3 regions of the Shewanella sp. 125m-7 genome follow, and region 3 is predicted to be linked to each of the others. Evidence: predicted binding sites of a transcription regulator. Region 3 holds the regulator's gene; each other region holds the start of a gene.
The links. Region 3 encodes MetJ, which represses methionine synthesis genes. Its sites were predicted from a motif close to TAGACGTCTAGACGTCTA; they were not measured.
Positions count from the first base shown of each region.

Region 1: a site for MetJ is predicted at 1,950-1,967, ahead of serA (phosphoglycerate dehydrogenase). Genes of this name have one in related genera too.
Region 2: a site for MetJ is predicted at 3,561-3,578, ahead of metK (methionine adenosyltransferase). Genes of this name have one in related genera too.

Region 1 is NZ_JBRILQ010000047.1:2,527-7,081, reverse strand. Features, by position in the region: gene ygfZ (tRNA-modifying protein YgfZ) at 1-133, opposite strand, end outside; gene serA (phosphoglycerate dehydrogenase) at 530-1,759, opposite strand; gene ACVBIL_RS17615 (DUF2238 domain-containing protein) at 2,016-2,630, shown strand; gene ACVBIL_RS17610 (response regulator transcription factor) at 2,854-3,522, shown strand; gene ACVBIL_RS17605 (NupC/NupG family nucleoside CNT transporter) at 3,969-4,555, shown strand, end outside.
Region 2 is NZ_JBRILQ010000005.1:34,839-39,393, reverse strand. Features, by position in the region: gene ACVBIL_RS03550 (hypothetical protein) at 319-1,146, shown strand; gene ACVBIL_RS03545 (GNAT family N-acetyltransferase) at 1,269-1,742, opposite strand; gene metK (methionine adenosyltransferase) at 2,363-3,517, opposite strand; gene tkt (transketolase) at 4,024-4,555, shown strand, end outside.
Region 3 is NZ_JBRILQ010000023.1:11,148-15,702, reverse strand. Features, by position in the region: gene metB (cystathionine gamma-synthase) at 1-854, opposite strand, end outside; gene metJ (met regulon transcriptional regulator MetJ) at 1,064-1,378, shown strand; gene ACVBIL_RS11915 (sulfite exporter TauE/SafE family protein) at 1,581-2,312, shown strand; gene ACVBIL_RS11910 (conjugal transfer protein TraF) at 2,331-3,524, opposite strand; gene ACVBIL_RS11905 (LysR family transcriptional regulator) at 3,734-4,555, opposite strand, start outside.

The DNA of each region.
Region 1 (4,555 bases), on a different contig from region 3:
CTTGGCCGTGAATAAAGCTGCGACCTTGCTCGCCAGTGACTGACATTAAACCTAAGTGTGTTAATTCAGAAAAAAGCAGTTCAGGCTGTTGTCCATTAAGAGGCCAAGTTGGCTGAGAAGTTGACAGCGTCATAAGAGGATCCAAGAATTAAACCAATAAGGACAATGATTGTACCGCTAAAATATTACTGCGCAAGCGCAGCGGTTCACACTATTATGCCCATTGCTTTAAGTCTCTGTTTATCCTGTGGGAATTCAAAGCGCAGAAGGGGGCGGGCTTGAAGTTGAACGTTATTCTCGGCTCTGGCATCCTGCTTCGCTCTACCTCCTAAATCCATTTAGTCGTATATCAATATCTTCCAACGTAGCATGCTGCGCTTTTAAATCCTTGATTGCTTCTGAATTGACGACATATTTAATGTAACGGGTATTACTAAGACAAAAAATAAAGGCCGTATAAACGGATTATACGGCCATATTCGGGGGCCCTTATCTAATGGATATGAGCGACTAGATTTTTGTACGTAACTTAATGCAGTAAGCGGGTTCGAATAGTGCCTTCAATCGCTTGCATTTCGATAAGTGCTTCGTCAGCCTTATCCGAGTCGACTTCCATGACGACGTAACCAATTTCAGCTGTCGTTTGTAGATACTGAGCGGCAATGTTAATGCCCTTTTCTGCAAACGCTTGGTTAATTTGGATCAAGATCCCCGGACGGTTACGGTGAATATGCAGTAAGCGCGACGTACCAGAGTGCTGGGCAAGCGATACTTCAGGGAAGTTCACCGCCGTCATGGTTGAACCATTATCTGAGTATTTAGCTAGCTTACCCGCAACTTCGATACCTATGTTTTCTTGTGCTTCAGCTGTGCTGCCGCCTACATGTGGCGTGAGCAATACATTGTCTAGGCCGCGAAGCGGGCTAACAAATTCATCGTCATTAGACTTAGGCTCAACGGGGAATACGTCGATGGCCGCGCCCGCAAGGTGCTCCTCTTTTAATGATGCCGCTAAGGCGTCGATATCAACCACTGTACCGCGTGAGGCGTTAATTAAGATGCTGCCTTTACGCATACAGGCCAGTTCTTCATGGCTGATCATCTCTTTGGTTTGTGGCGTCTCAGGTACGTGCAAACTCACCACATCGGCAATTGAAAGCAGTTGCTGCAATGAGTGCACCTGCTGCGCATTACCTAGCGGCAGCTTATCTTCAATATCAAAGAAGACTACGCGCATACCCAAGGTTTCAGCAAGAATACCAAGCTGAGTACCAATATGGCCGTAACCTATGACGCCTAAGGTCTTACCGCGGGCCTCAAAACTGCCTGAAGCACTCTTTAGCCAACCACCACGGTGAGCCAATGCATTCCGCTGCGGGATCCCGCGCAGTAGCATGATGATCTCACCCAATACCAGTTCAGCGACGCTACGCGTATTTGAGAACGGTGCGTTGAATACTGGAACCCCCATTTTTTCAGCCGCAGCAAGACTGACTTGGTTGGTGCCGATACAGAAACAACCAATACCGACAAGTTTGTCAGCTTGGGATAATACGTCTTCAGTCAATTGGGTACGGGAGCGAATACCAATGAAATGGGCATCTTTAACGGCAACGTGAAGTTCGTCTTCAGCAAGTGATGCTTTGTGGTATTCGATATTGGTGTAACCGGCACGTTCAAATACATCTACCGCAGATTGGTGGACGCCTTCCAACAGCAGGATCTTAATTTTATCCTTGTCCAGCGAATGTTTCGCCATGATTTATGTACCCTTTTAGTTTATATGTATTATGTATACTTAACGCCACCGCAGAGACGACTAAACTCTACGTTGTAGGAGTGGTTTGGGTATAGACTGTCAATGTACTAAGGACTGCAAAGCCTTCACAACTGATATTTACCTCGAAAGCGTAACAGAGGTAACAAAGTATCACTTTTTTTTGTGGCTGTGGAGGGCTAGATGGCTAAAGTGTTTATTCTTAATTTAGAACAATATGGTATATGAGGGAGATATTTTGAATAAAAGCGCCGTGTGGCTAGTGATATTCTTCGCGGTATTAATCTGGTCAGGGATTAATCCTAAAGATCAATTCACCTGGTTTTTAGAAGTGGCCCCGGCTCTCATTGCCTTGCCCATTTTAATTTATACGCGTAATAGCTTTGCCTTAACGAGTTTAGCCTATGGTTTGATCTTGATTCACTGCATCATTTTGATGGTCGGTGGGCATTATACTTATGCTGAAGTGCCGCTATTTGATTGGATTGCACAGTGGAGCGGTGGCGATCGTAATAACTACGACAAAGTCGGCCATTTTGCTCAAGGCTTTATTCCGACTATTTTGGCGCGAGAGGTGTTTATTCGCTTAAGCGTGGTCAAAGTCGGGGCATGGTGTAACTTTTTAGCTATCTGTTTTGCATTGGCATTTTCTGCTTTTTATGAGCTTATAGAGTGGTGGGTGGCTGAACTTACTGGTGAAGATGCCGAAGCGTTCTTAGGCACGCAAGGTTACGTGTGGGACACCCAGTCTGATATGGCGATGGCTCTGGTGGGAGCAATATCGGCTGTCGTCCTACTCCGTCGTTTGCATGATAAGCAATTGAGAGCGAAGCTCGGTAACGAGAAACTATGATAAGTTAACTGGCTATACCACTTTATCACAGCATAAGCAGGGGGGACCTTGTATACTGCTGCAGCTTATAACGAGTTGCATGATGTGTGGCTCGGGCGAATATTTGAAATCATGCTGTCGTCTTGCGCTAAAGCTTACAAGCTAATCCTGTGTCTGGCTTCAGAAGCAGCACTTTAGCTTGTTCTATGTAGCGAACAGGGAAAACTTTTCAGGGAGAAGAGTGATGAGTAAAATTGACGAAGTCGTCTTTCTGCATCAAATGGCGTCCCCTTGCCATTTAGCAATACTCGCAGAGTCAATAGGATTGAAGACGCGAGTAATATCAAACGTAGAGCAACTTGAGCCTAAGAGCAATTGCTTTTATTTGGTTGCTCAGCAAGGTGCCGCACTCGATATCAATGGTATTCCGTTGGTGGCGAGTCAATTGGTAAAGCATGTACCTGTGGCTATTTATCAAGTCGATCGTGATGGTTTATCGGCAGAAGCAGCCCTGTTACAAGGGATCCGTGGCTTATTGTTTATGAATGAGCGTATGGATCTACTCTTAACCGGTTTACGCAAAATGTTAGCCGATGAACTTTGGTTCGATAGACCCTTGATGAGCGCGATGCTGCGCCAATTAGTCAATAGAGTGGACACTTCTGAAACCATAACAATTGAAGCCTCCGAATCATTTGACGTATTAACGACACGCGAGAAAACGATTATTCAATTGGTATCGAGTGGCGCACGCAATAAAGAGATCGCCAGTAAGCTCAATATTAGTGAGCATACGGTAAAGGCACATATCTCCTCTATTTTTAGAAAAACACAAGCACGTAATCGTGTTGAGCTCTTACGCTGGGCTCAGTCGTTTCATAGCCAATTAAATCTATATGAATTAAGTCATTAATTTTAGATGTTGCTTATCTTTCATCAAAATTTAATCCCTGTTTAATTTACGCCGGCTTTAATAGAACCCCTGCTTTCATCTGAAAACAGGGCTTTGGCTACCAATAAGCAAAAAAGCAGTCATAATTTAAGTTGTAAACTTTCATTTCTGTAGTTTTTAGATCTCTATTTGTCCATTTTTAAATAAACCCCTACCAATTTAAGCTGACGCTCACGACGCCTTTTATGTTGTGCAACCTTGTCAGTGTTTGCGCTGCAGTTGATTTGTTGTGCTTATCTTGTGTTGTTAGTGTTAATGTTTATTTGCTTTTCTCTTGCTTCATCATAAATCGCTACTCAAGGTGATAAAAACTTCACTTATCCTCACCAAAACAGGGCAATTCCCTTGCAGCAAAATACTGCCTGTATACACTGCCGTCATATCAAGATTTAAATGGTAATAAATGTATGGAAGTTTTCATCAGTTTGTTCGGTATGCTGTGTCTTATGGGATTAGCGGTCGCGCTATCAGAGAACAGAAAAGCAATTAATCCTAGAACAGTGCTGGGCGCGTTAGCGTTTCAAGTCGCCTTTGGCGCATTTGTTATGTACGTTCCTATGGGACAAGCGGTGCTTGATGGTGCATCAAGTGGTGTGATGCATGTTATCGGCTACGCTAACGAAGGCTTAGGTTTCTTATTTGGTGACCTTGCTAAGTTTGGTGTTGGCTTTATCTTCGTGATTAACGTGCTATTTGTTGTGGTATTTATTAGCTCGTTAATTGCCGTACTTTATTACCTTGGCATCATGCAGTGGGTTATCGGTCTTATTGGTGGCGGTTTATCTAAGCTACTGGGCTCTAGCCGCGCAGAATCATTGTCAGCAACAGCCAATATCTTTGTTGGCCCAATCGAAGCGCCATCAATGGTACGACCTTTCGTTAAGCACATGACTCGTTCAGAGTTGTTTGCGGTCATGACGGGTGGTTTAGCTTCAGTAGCTGGCGGCACCATGATTGGTTATATCCAGATGGGTGTTGACGTTAAATACGTACT
Region 2 (4,555 bases), on a different contig from region 3:
TATCAAGCGGAGCTTGATATGTGGCATGGCCACGACTTTAGTTGTTAGACGAAGTCTAACTTGAGACTTTTTAGGCCGTAAGGCCTCAAATAAAACGAAAGCTATCGTTCAATAGGCTCAGTAAACCCCATAAGAACAAGTTCATTATCGGAACTTTGATATTTCAAAAACAACTGTTCAATATCACTGGGTGCTGATGTTATAGCGAAAAGTCTGCTTAGATAGGAGTCGTCGACTTGAATATTTTTCAAGTTAATTAAGTATATAATTTGCTAGATTTAGTGAGCGCTAATTTAAGGTTCAAGGATGAATAGAATTATGTCTAAGTTAACACTTGCTGTTCTTTTTCTGCTTTTTAGCGGGACTGCCAATACATACCCTCCCTGTTTTGATGAGCCTTGTATCAGCTATGACAAAGGAACGGTCAGTTATCAAATTGACGATACGCTTGCCGATGGCACACCAGTTAACATCTCGAGCGAAATAGAAGTGAGTTTTAAGGTGAGTCAGTTTCGAGGAGAAATTATCAACCAACCCACCTTGGCTAAACCGATAGATACCACTATTACGATTGTCTGCGAGGATGATGTTGACTGCGATTCTATGGATGGTTTAAACCGTCATGCAGGTGAGAGACTTATATTTTATAACGATTATCTAAGAGAGAAGCCTTTCCTCGACTTAGTTGCAGCGAAACACTTTGTTTATCAAGCTGGAAAAACAGCGTTATTTACGACGACTAATTCACTCAGCACAAGTCGAAAAGAGCTTTTGAGCGCTCTGGCGAAAAACTTTGTGGATAATTTGATTACTCAAGCTGGATCTCCAATCGTTTACATCCAGTTGAAAGGTGAGAACGGACTAGTACTGCATTTAAAATTAGAGCTAAGTAATGATTACTGGAAAATAGTAGATACAGCAGAGGAAGGGGGACGAGATGAGCAAAATCAACTTACCATTCATTTTAATCAGAGTGAGTATGAGGCATTTTATGGTAACCGTCCGTGGAGCGACCATTTTCTACAAGGGAAAATAAGAATGAAGAGTTGCAGAAAAACAACTGTCACTTCAACAGTTGTGGATCCAGACGGTAGCCCGACTCGAGTGACTCGTACGGTTACGTCCTGTTGGTATGAATACAGATAACGGAACACTCTTTGCCTCCCTCAATAATACTCATGAGCAGGGCATTCATGGGTATTGTTCGTTGTGGCTCGTTCACTGAGCCTGTCTAAGCCGCTGAATTATTTAAATAAATAAAACGAAAGCTATCGTTCAATAGCACCAGCTAATCCCATTAAAACAAGTTCCTTATCAGAACCTTGATATTTCAAAAACAACTGCTCGATATCATTTGGTGCTGTTGACGCAGCGCTAAACCCATGTTTCGCATAAAACCCTTCCAAATGCGCCAAAGCAAAAATATACGTCTTACCATCACTGAGAACGGATGAAAGTTCATCCATCAACTTATGCCCCACACCTTGGCCACGAAAATCAGGATGCACCAACATGCCAGTTAAAATAGCTAACTGACCAATAGGCCGAATACGCGCACTAGCGACTATCTCAGAATAAATAATTTGCTTAGAATTGGGTTTCATATCGTTAGCTAAAATGCAGTCGGCTTGAGTCAACACGCAGAGTGACTCTTTCTGCAACAAGCGTGCATAAGGCATGTGCTGGCGGTAGAACTTCTTCACCTCGATGCGATCATCAGGCGCTAACCAAGTTAATTGCAATGTGCTGTTTATCCTTACCGATTAAAAAAAATTATGATGCTAAGCCAATTTTATACTACTTGCGATAGCTCTAGATTTTGTAGAGCAAACACCTGAGGTTAGGTCATGTTGCTTTTCTAACCTAGTGTAGATGCGGCCGTGACCGTCCATGACATGGACGTCATGGCCGAGCTTACAGGGATGTATTTATAGCGTGTCACGGCAGTATCTGCACATACGCCGACCGCAGGTCATTGGAACCACTACAGTTGGAAGTTAACTGTAATACGCAATTTATGGCGTCTTGCGTAATTGTGTCACTCTAATGTAAAACCTAATTTTGCAAACACAACGACGATTTATTATTTTGAAAATTCATCCATGGCAAATCGTCATAAATGTTCCAGACACAACGACGATTTATTATTTTGAAAAAGTCATCCATGGTAAATCGGCATAAATGTTCCGGACATAACGACGATTTTTTGCCATCCATGGCAAATCGTCATAAATGTTCCAGACATAACGACGATTTTTTGCCATCCATGGCAAATCGTCATAAATGTTCCAGACATAAAAAAACCGCCAAGTGGCGGTTTTTATTGGCGTTGAACAAACAACGCCGAACTAATCGATAACGATTAAAGACCAGCGTCAGCGCGTAGTGCGTCAACTTTGTCTGTTGCTTCCCATGGGAACTCGTTACGACCAAAGTGACCATATGCTGCAGTCGCTTGGTAGATTGGGCGAGCTAGGTTTAACATCTCTGTTAGACCGTATGGGCGTAGGTCGAAGTGACGACGTACTAGGTCAATCAATAGCTCTTCGCCAACTTTAGCTGTGCCAAATGTTTCGATGCTGATTGACGTTGGCTCTGCAACACCAATTGCGTAAGACACTTGGATCTCACAACGGTCTGCAAGACCTGCTGCAACGATGTTCTTAGCAACGTAACGTGCTGCGTATGCTGCACTACGGTCAACTTTTGATGGGTCTTTACCAGAGAAAGCACCACCACCGTGACGTGCCATGCCGCCGTATGTGTCTACGATGATCTTACGACCCGTTAGACCACAATCGCCTACTGGACCACCGATAACAAAACGGCCAGTTGGGTTAATGAAGTACTTAGTGTCTTTAGATAACCACTTAGCCGGTAACACTGGCTTGATGATGGTTTCCATTACACCTTCAATCAGGTCTGCTTGAGTCACATCTTCGCTGTGCTGCGTAGAAAGGACTACCGCATCGATACCAGCAATGCTGCCATCTGGGTTATAAGCAAAAGTCACCTGACTCTTAGCATCTGGGCGTAACCAAGGAAGTGTCTTGTCTTTACGTACTTCAGACTGGCGCTTAACGAGCTTGTGCGAATAAGTAATAGGCGCAGGCATGAGTACGTCGGTTTCGTTGTTGGCGTAGCCAAACATTAAACCTTGGTCACCAGCACCTTGCTCTTTCGGGTCTGCACGGTCAACACCTTGGTTGATGTCTGGAGACTGCTTACCAATCACGTTTAGGATTGCGCAAGAATCGGCATCAAAACCCATATCTGAGTGAGTGTAACCGATGTCACGTACAGTCTTACGGGTGATCTCTTCGATATCAACCCAAGCTGAAGTGGTAACTTCGCCGCCAACCATAACCATGCCAGTTTTGACATAAGTTTCGCATGCTACACGCGCTTTTGGATCTTGCTCCAAAATTGCGTCTAGTACCGCATCAGAAATCTGATCGGCGATTTTATCTGGATGACCTTCTGAGACCGACTCAGAGGTGAACAAGTGCTTTGCCATAATGGAAAATCTCGTCTTTAAACAATTTGAATGTGTAGAAGTATCTACATCTAGACGGCTATTCTAGTGTAAAACAGAGCCGATGACACCCCTTTCACTAAATTTTGTGCAGTCACGCGCGCAATTTGTCTGATAGATGCATGCTCAATAGAGGTTATGGTTTAGCTTAGCATTATGTTAGTAAAGGAAATTACATCTATTTTTCTGACCCTGTTCTGTTTTAGAAATGATCAATTATTGAGGTTGACGCGCTTGGTTTGCCAAGAGAGTAAGCCGCTTAAATAGAAAAAAGCTGCTATTTGATGACGTTAACTTGCTCAAGCTTTGTCCATCTCACTTAAAAGTGCCAAAAATTTTCATTCTGGGTGAATTAAATTTGCGTCCTACTGGCGAGTAGGCGAAAATATGGCTCCAAAATTTGCTGTAGGGAAGGGAAAAGCAAATACAAATTTGTGGCCCTTTTCTCAATCTAAGCCTCAATACCTCAAAACGAAGCAGGAGAGAGCATGTCATCTCGTAAAGAACTCGCAAACGCAATCCGCGCATTGACCATGGATGCTGTTCAAAAAGCCAATTCTGGTCACCCAGGTGCACCAATGGGGATGGCTGATATTGCTGAAGTGCTATGGAACGATTTCCTAAAGCACAACCCAAACAACCCAGACTGGGTTGATCGTGACCGCTTTATCCTTTCTAACGGCCACGGCTCTATGCTTATCTACTCTTTGCTGCACCTTACAGGTTATGCATTACCTATCGAAGAGTTGAAAAACTTCCGTCAGCTTCACTCTAAAACACCGGGTCACCCAGAATACGGTTACACACCAGGTGTTGAAACGACAACGGGCCCACTAGGCGCTGGTATCAGTAACGCTGTAGGTATGGCTATTGCTGAAAAGACACTGGCTGCACAGTTCAACCAGCCAGGTCATGACATCGTTGATCACTTCACATACTGCTTCCTAGGTGATGGCTGTTTGATGGAAGGTATCTCTCACGAAGCGTGTTCTCTAGCCGGCACTTTAGGTCTAGGCAAGC
Region 3 (4,555 bases):
CCGGGGTGATCTTTAAGCCCTGGATAATAGATCTTCGACACAGCGTGATGATTGACTAGAATATCAAGAATTCGTTGTGCATTCGCCTGATGTTCACGAATTCGTACTGCAAGTGTACGAATTCCACGCAAAGTGAGATAACTATCAAATGCTGACCCCGTTAGCCCTAATGTATTTGACCACCAATGCAGCAATTCACCGATTTCAGGATCTTTTGCCACGACGGCGCCGCCCACCACATCACTGTGGCCATTGATATATTTGGTTGTCGAATGGATCACGATATCGGCGCCAAGTAATAACGGCTGCTGCAAAATAGGCGATAAGAAGGTGTTATCAACCGCAACTAGCGCGCCAACCTCATGACTCGCAGCACAAATAGACTCAATATCAACGACACGCAGCAACGGGTTCGACGGTGTTTCTAACCATACCATCTTAGGTTTCTGCGCTATCGCTTGATGTAGTGCCTGAGAGTCAGTTTGATCGACCACTAACAGCTTAAACTGACCTTTCTTAGCCAGATTAGTAAACAAACGATAACTGCCACCATAGCAGTCATGTGGAACTACGAGTAAATCATCCGGTCCCAATAAGCTGGTCGCTAGCGTGATGGCCGCCATCCCAGTACAAGTGATCACACCTGTAGCCCCTTTTTCTAGTTCAGCAAGAGCATCACCAAGAATTGAGCGGGTAGGGTTACCCGAGCGGCTATAATCAAAATCTCTTGGATTTTTATGACCATCAAAAGAGTAGTTAGTTGATAGGTAAATCGGCGGCACAACAGCGCCATGCTGGCTATCGGACTCAATGCCTTGACGTACTGCCACAGTGGCTAGTTTACGCTCGGTCATGTACTACTCCTTTTTACGTATTTTCTTATTAGAGATGTCTGGACGTCTAAATGTACCTAAGCACTCCGCCTTCGTCAACCTTTTTAGCCGTTTAGACGTCCATGCATATAGAAATCTATTTGCAATTGTCATAAATAAGAGGCAATAATTTGACTGCACAATTTAAAGGGTTAAAATCTGCCCCGAATTTTGAAATAACAGGTGAGTCAATGACTGAGTGGAATGGCGATTATATCAGCCCATATGCTGAACACGGCAAAAAGAATGAACAAGTGAAAAAAATTACTGTGTCCATTCCTTTGAAAGTACTTAAAGTACTTACCGATGAACGCACACGCCGCCAAGTGAATAACTTGCGTCACGCCACAAATAGTGAACTGTTGTGCGAAGCATTCTTGCATGCATACACAGGTCAGCCACTGCCAAACGATGCCGATCTGACTAAAGATAAACCTGACAGCATGCCTGCTGAGGTTAAACGTTTGATGGATGAGATGGGTATTGAGTGGGAAGAACTTGAATAATCTTCATTGATTATCGACAAATATGATCTCCAGATAAGGACTGCTTAGCAGTCCTTATCTGTTTTTAGGCCCAAACAATTGGTGATTTTCACTGTCACTTCTTATAAACGTATTGGCTATTTAAACTTGTCGCTGTGAGTCGATTCACGGCATCATCTCAGACTAGCTCGCATATATTAGCCCTTAGCGGCTGGATAAACTGATGATCGAACCCGCTACGCTTGTACTCGCCTCACTGATTATCTTTTGTGGCGCACTAACCCAAAGTCTTATCGGCTTTGGCCTAGCAGTGGTTGCTAGCCCCTTACTCTATATTGTCGACCCAAGCCTCGTGCCCGCCCCCGTCATCATGATGGGGTTCTCTATTGCATTGCTTACCCTATTTAGAGAGCGCGGCCAACTTGAGTTCAACGGCCTGCAGTACGCACTGTTAGGCCGTATTCCTGGCGGCATACTCGGGGTGACCTTAATACTCATTGCTCCGCAACCGATTTTAGGTCTGGCGATAGCCGCGATTGTGGCATTAGCGGTTGGTTTAAGCTTGATGAAGTTTAGTATTCCAGTGAATCGATTTAGCTTATTTATCGCAGGCATTTTATCCGGTATTTTTGGCAACATAGCCTCAATTGGTGGGCCGCCTCTTGCCATCTTGCTTTCCGGTAAAGATGCAGGCCAATTTCGCGCCGCCTTATCGGCCTTCTTTATCTTCAGCTCTATGATAGCCCTAATCATATTAGCTTTTGCGGGCCTATTAACTGTTCAGCACTTTTATATCTCTTTAATGCTGCTACCTTCTGTGATTTTGGGATATATCGTGGCGGGGCGATTGGTTGGCAGAGTCGACAAACAAAAAACCAGAGCGTTCACTCTGGCTTTATGTGCGGTTAGTGCACTGATTTTAACCGTTAAGTCGACTATCGAATTGATGGGCTAATCAACGAGAAGAGGTCGACTAGAAATGGTAGGAGGTTTGCAGTACGCCTCCTACCGCATTGTCGTCACCAAACATACCTGTGAAGTCTAAGAAAAACGAATCACCGAAGGCAAAGCCTGAACCCAAAGAATAGAGATTAGCTGTAGAGTCTTTCATATCATGGCGATAACCCACTCGTAGCGACATCCAATCAAAGGCTCTGACTTCACCCCCTAAGCGCCAATATTGGGTACCATCGAGCTCTTTAAACTTCTTATTTTCAATCAGATCGATATCTGTCGTTACCGATAAAATACTCCAGTCATAAGCCACTCCAGCGGTTACCAAAGGCTCTACGCGGTAGGTAAACTTTTGCCCTTCAACTTCTATGGTATCCACATCCTGGCTAATCAAGTTTCTCCCCGACAGACCTAGCGTCAGCCCTTCAAATGGTTGCAAGGCAACACCGATATCGAGGTTAAAGTTAGTCTCATCATTACGGTACTTAACGTCGTCAAAATCACTGGCATCAAAGTTATTCGCATTGGCAATATAGTTATAGGTGTCGACGCGCTGAAACTTTGGCGATATACCCACTGCAATCGGCATATTGACGATAGAAAGTGGAAAACTCAATGCAATACCTAAATCTGATACTGCGCCGCCTACCACTTGCCCTTGAGAGTCTAAATCAGAAATTTGTGGTGGATTATTAGGATCTAAATTATTGAGGGTGTTGATATCTGACTGCGCGATATCTGCAACGCCGACGGCGTTGACATAGCTCTTATAGAAAATTGCCATCGGCATTCTTTGATGCGGAATAGCCACGCTAAAACCAAGCCCCGCACTCGCGTAAGCTGAAGTGCCCTTTAACGACTCTAAATCACCCACTAAATCATCACGAAATTGATTAATATCACCACTATTGCCAGTATCAATCGCATCAGCTAAGCCATCGTATGCGTCAATCAGCGAATCAAACTTATCTATCATGTCATCGCTATCAGCCATATCGATTCCAAGAACGGGCATCAGCAGTACTGCAGAATTATCTTTATGCGCATTAATCGCGAGTAAGGCAGGGTTAACAAATGCCGCCCCCTCTTTATTTGAAGCTGCAACGCCCGCGCCCCCCATAGCATCACTTCGGGCCTCATAATATTCTTGCCCTGCATGGGCTGAAAAGCAATGTAACAAGGCACAAGCTAGTGCTATTTTCTTTAGGTTCATCCATTCCACCTTTTAATGTCCTTAACGCTCTAAGCTGCAATACGACTCAAATCGAAAAAAGGTTATTTTTGTTCTTAAGATATTCTAAGACAAAATTGACTAAAATGGATGACAAAGTTTAACTTTAATAAAACATTTACGTAGCAAGGCGTTTACCACCCCAATCATTAGTCACAAACCGATTAAAGGGGGCTCAAACTTATTTCAATTCAATTTTTTGGCAACGCCACATACTCCATAAAGTGCTGTGTAGTGAAATCAATAAACTGCCTTAATCGAGCTGGCTGAAACTGATCTTTGTTATAAAGCAGATAAAGCGGTGTATCCGATATGGTCCAGTCTTCAAATACATGCACTAATTCACCGCTATCTAACTCCGTGCTACAGTAAATTTCAGGTAATCTGACAATACCATTTCCCGCCAACGCACTGCTTTTCATCACGCGGCCATTTTTACATAAAAAAGTGCCAGCAATCGTGACCTCTGCCTTTTGGTTTTTATCGCTACGAGAGTGATAATTCCAGTGGTATACCGACCCGGTAATACAGGCATGAGTCTTCAACTCTTTTGGATGTTGAGGACGCCCGCGCTTAGCAATATAAGCCGGCGATGCCAGTGTACAATTGGCAATGTCCATCAACTTTCTCGCCACCAAGCCTGAGTCTTCAAGCTCTCCCATTCTGAAGACCAAATCAAACTCATCAAGCACTAAGTCGACTCGCTGGCTACTAAAATCAAGATGGATCTGAATGTTCGGATGTTGGCTCATAAAGTCGTTCACCAGTTGGTTGACGATCTCTTCACCGATATAACCACCAACGCAGTTAATATTGATTTTTCCCTGCAAGTTATGGGCGTTATCAACCGTCTTGGCGACGGCTTGCTCCATAACATCTAAGGCATGTTGGCAGCGCTCATAAAAAAAACTGCCCTGTTCTGTTAATCGCTGCGCCCTTGTTGTGCGAGTAATTAGGGTCACCCCCAAGTAGCGCTCTAATTGCGTTAACTGCTTTGAAAGGTGAGAACGAGA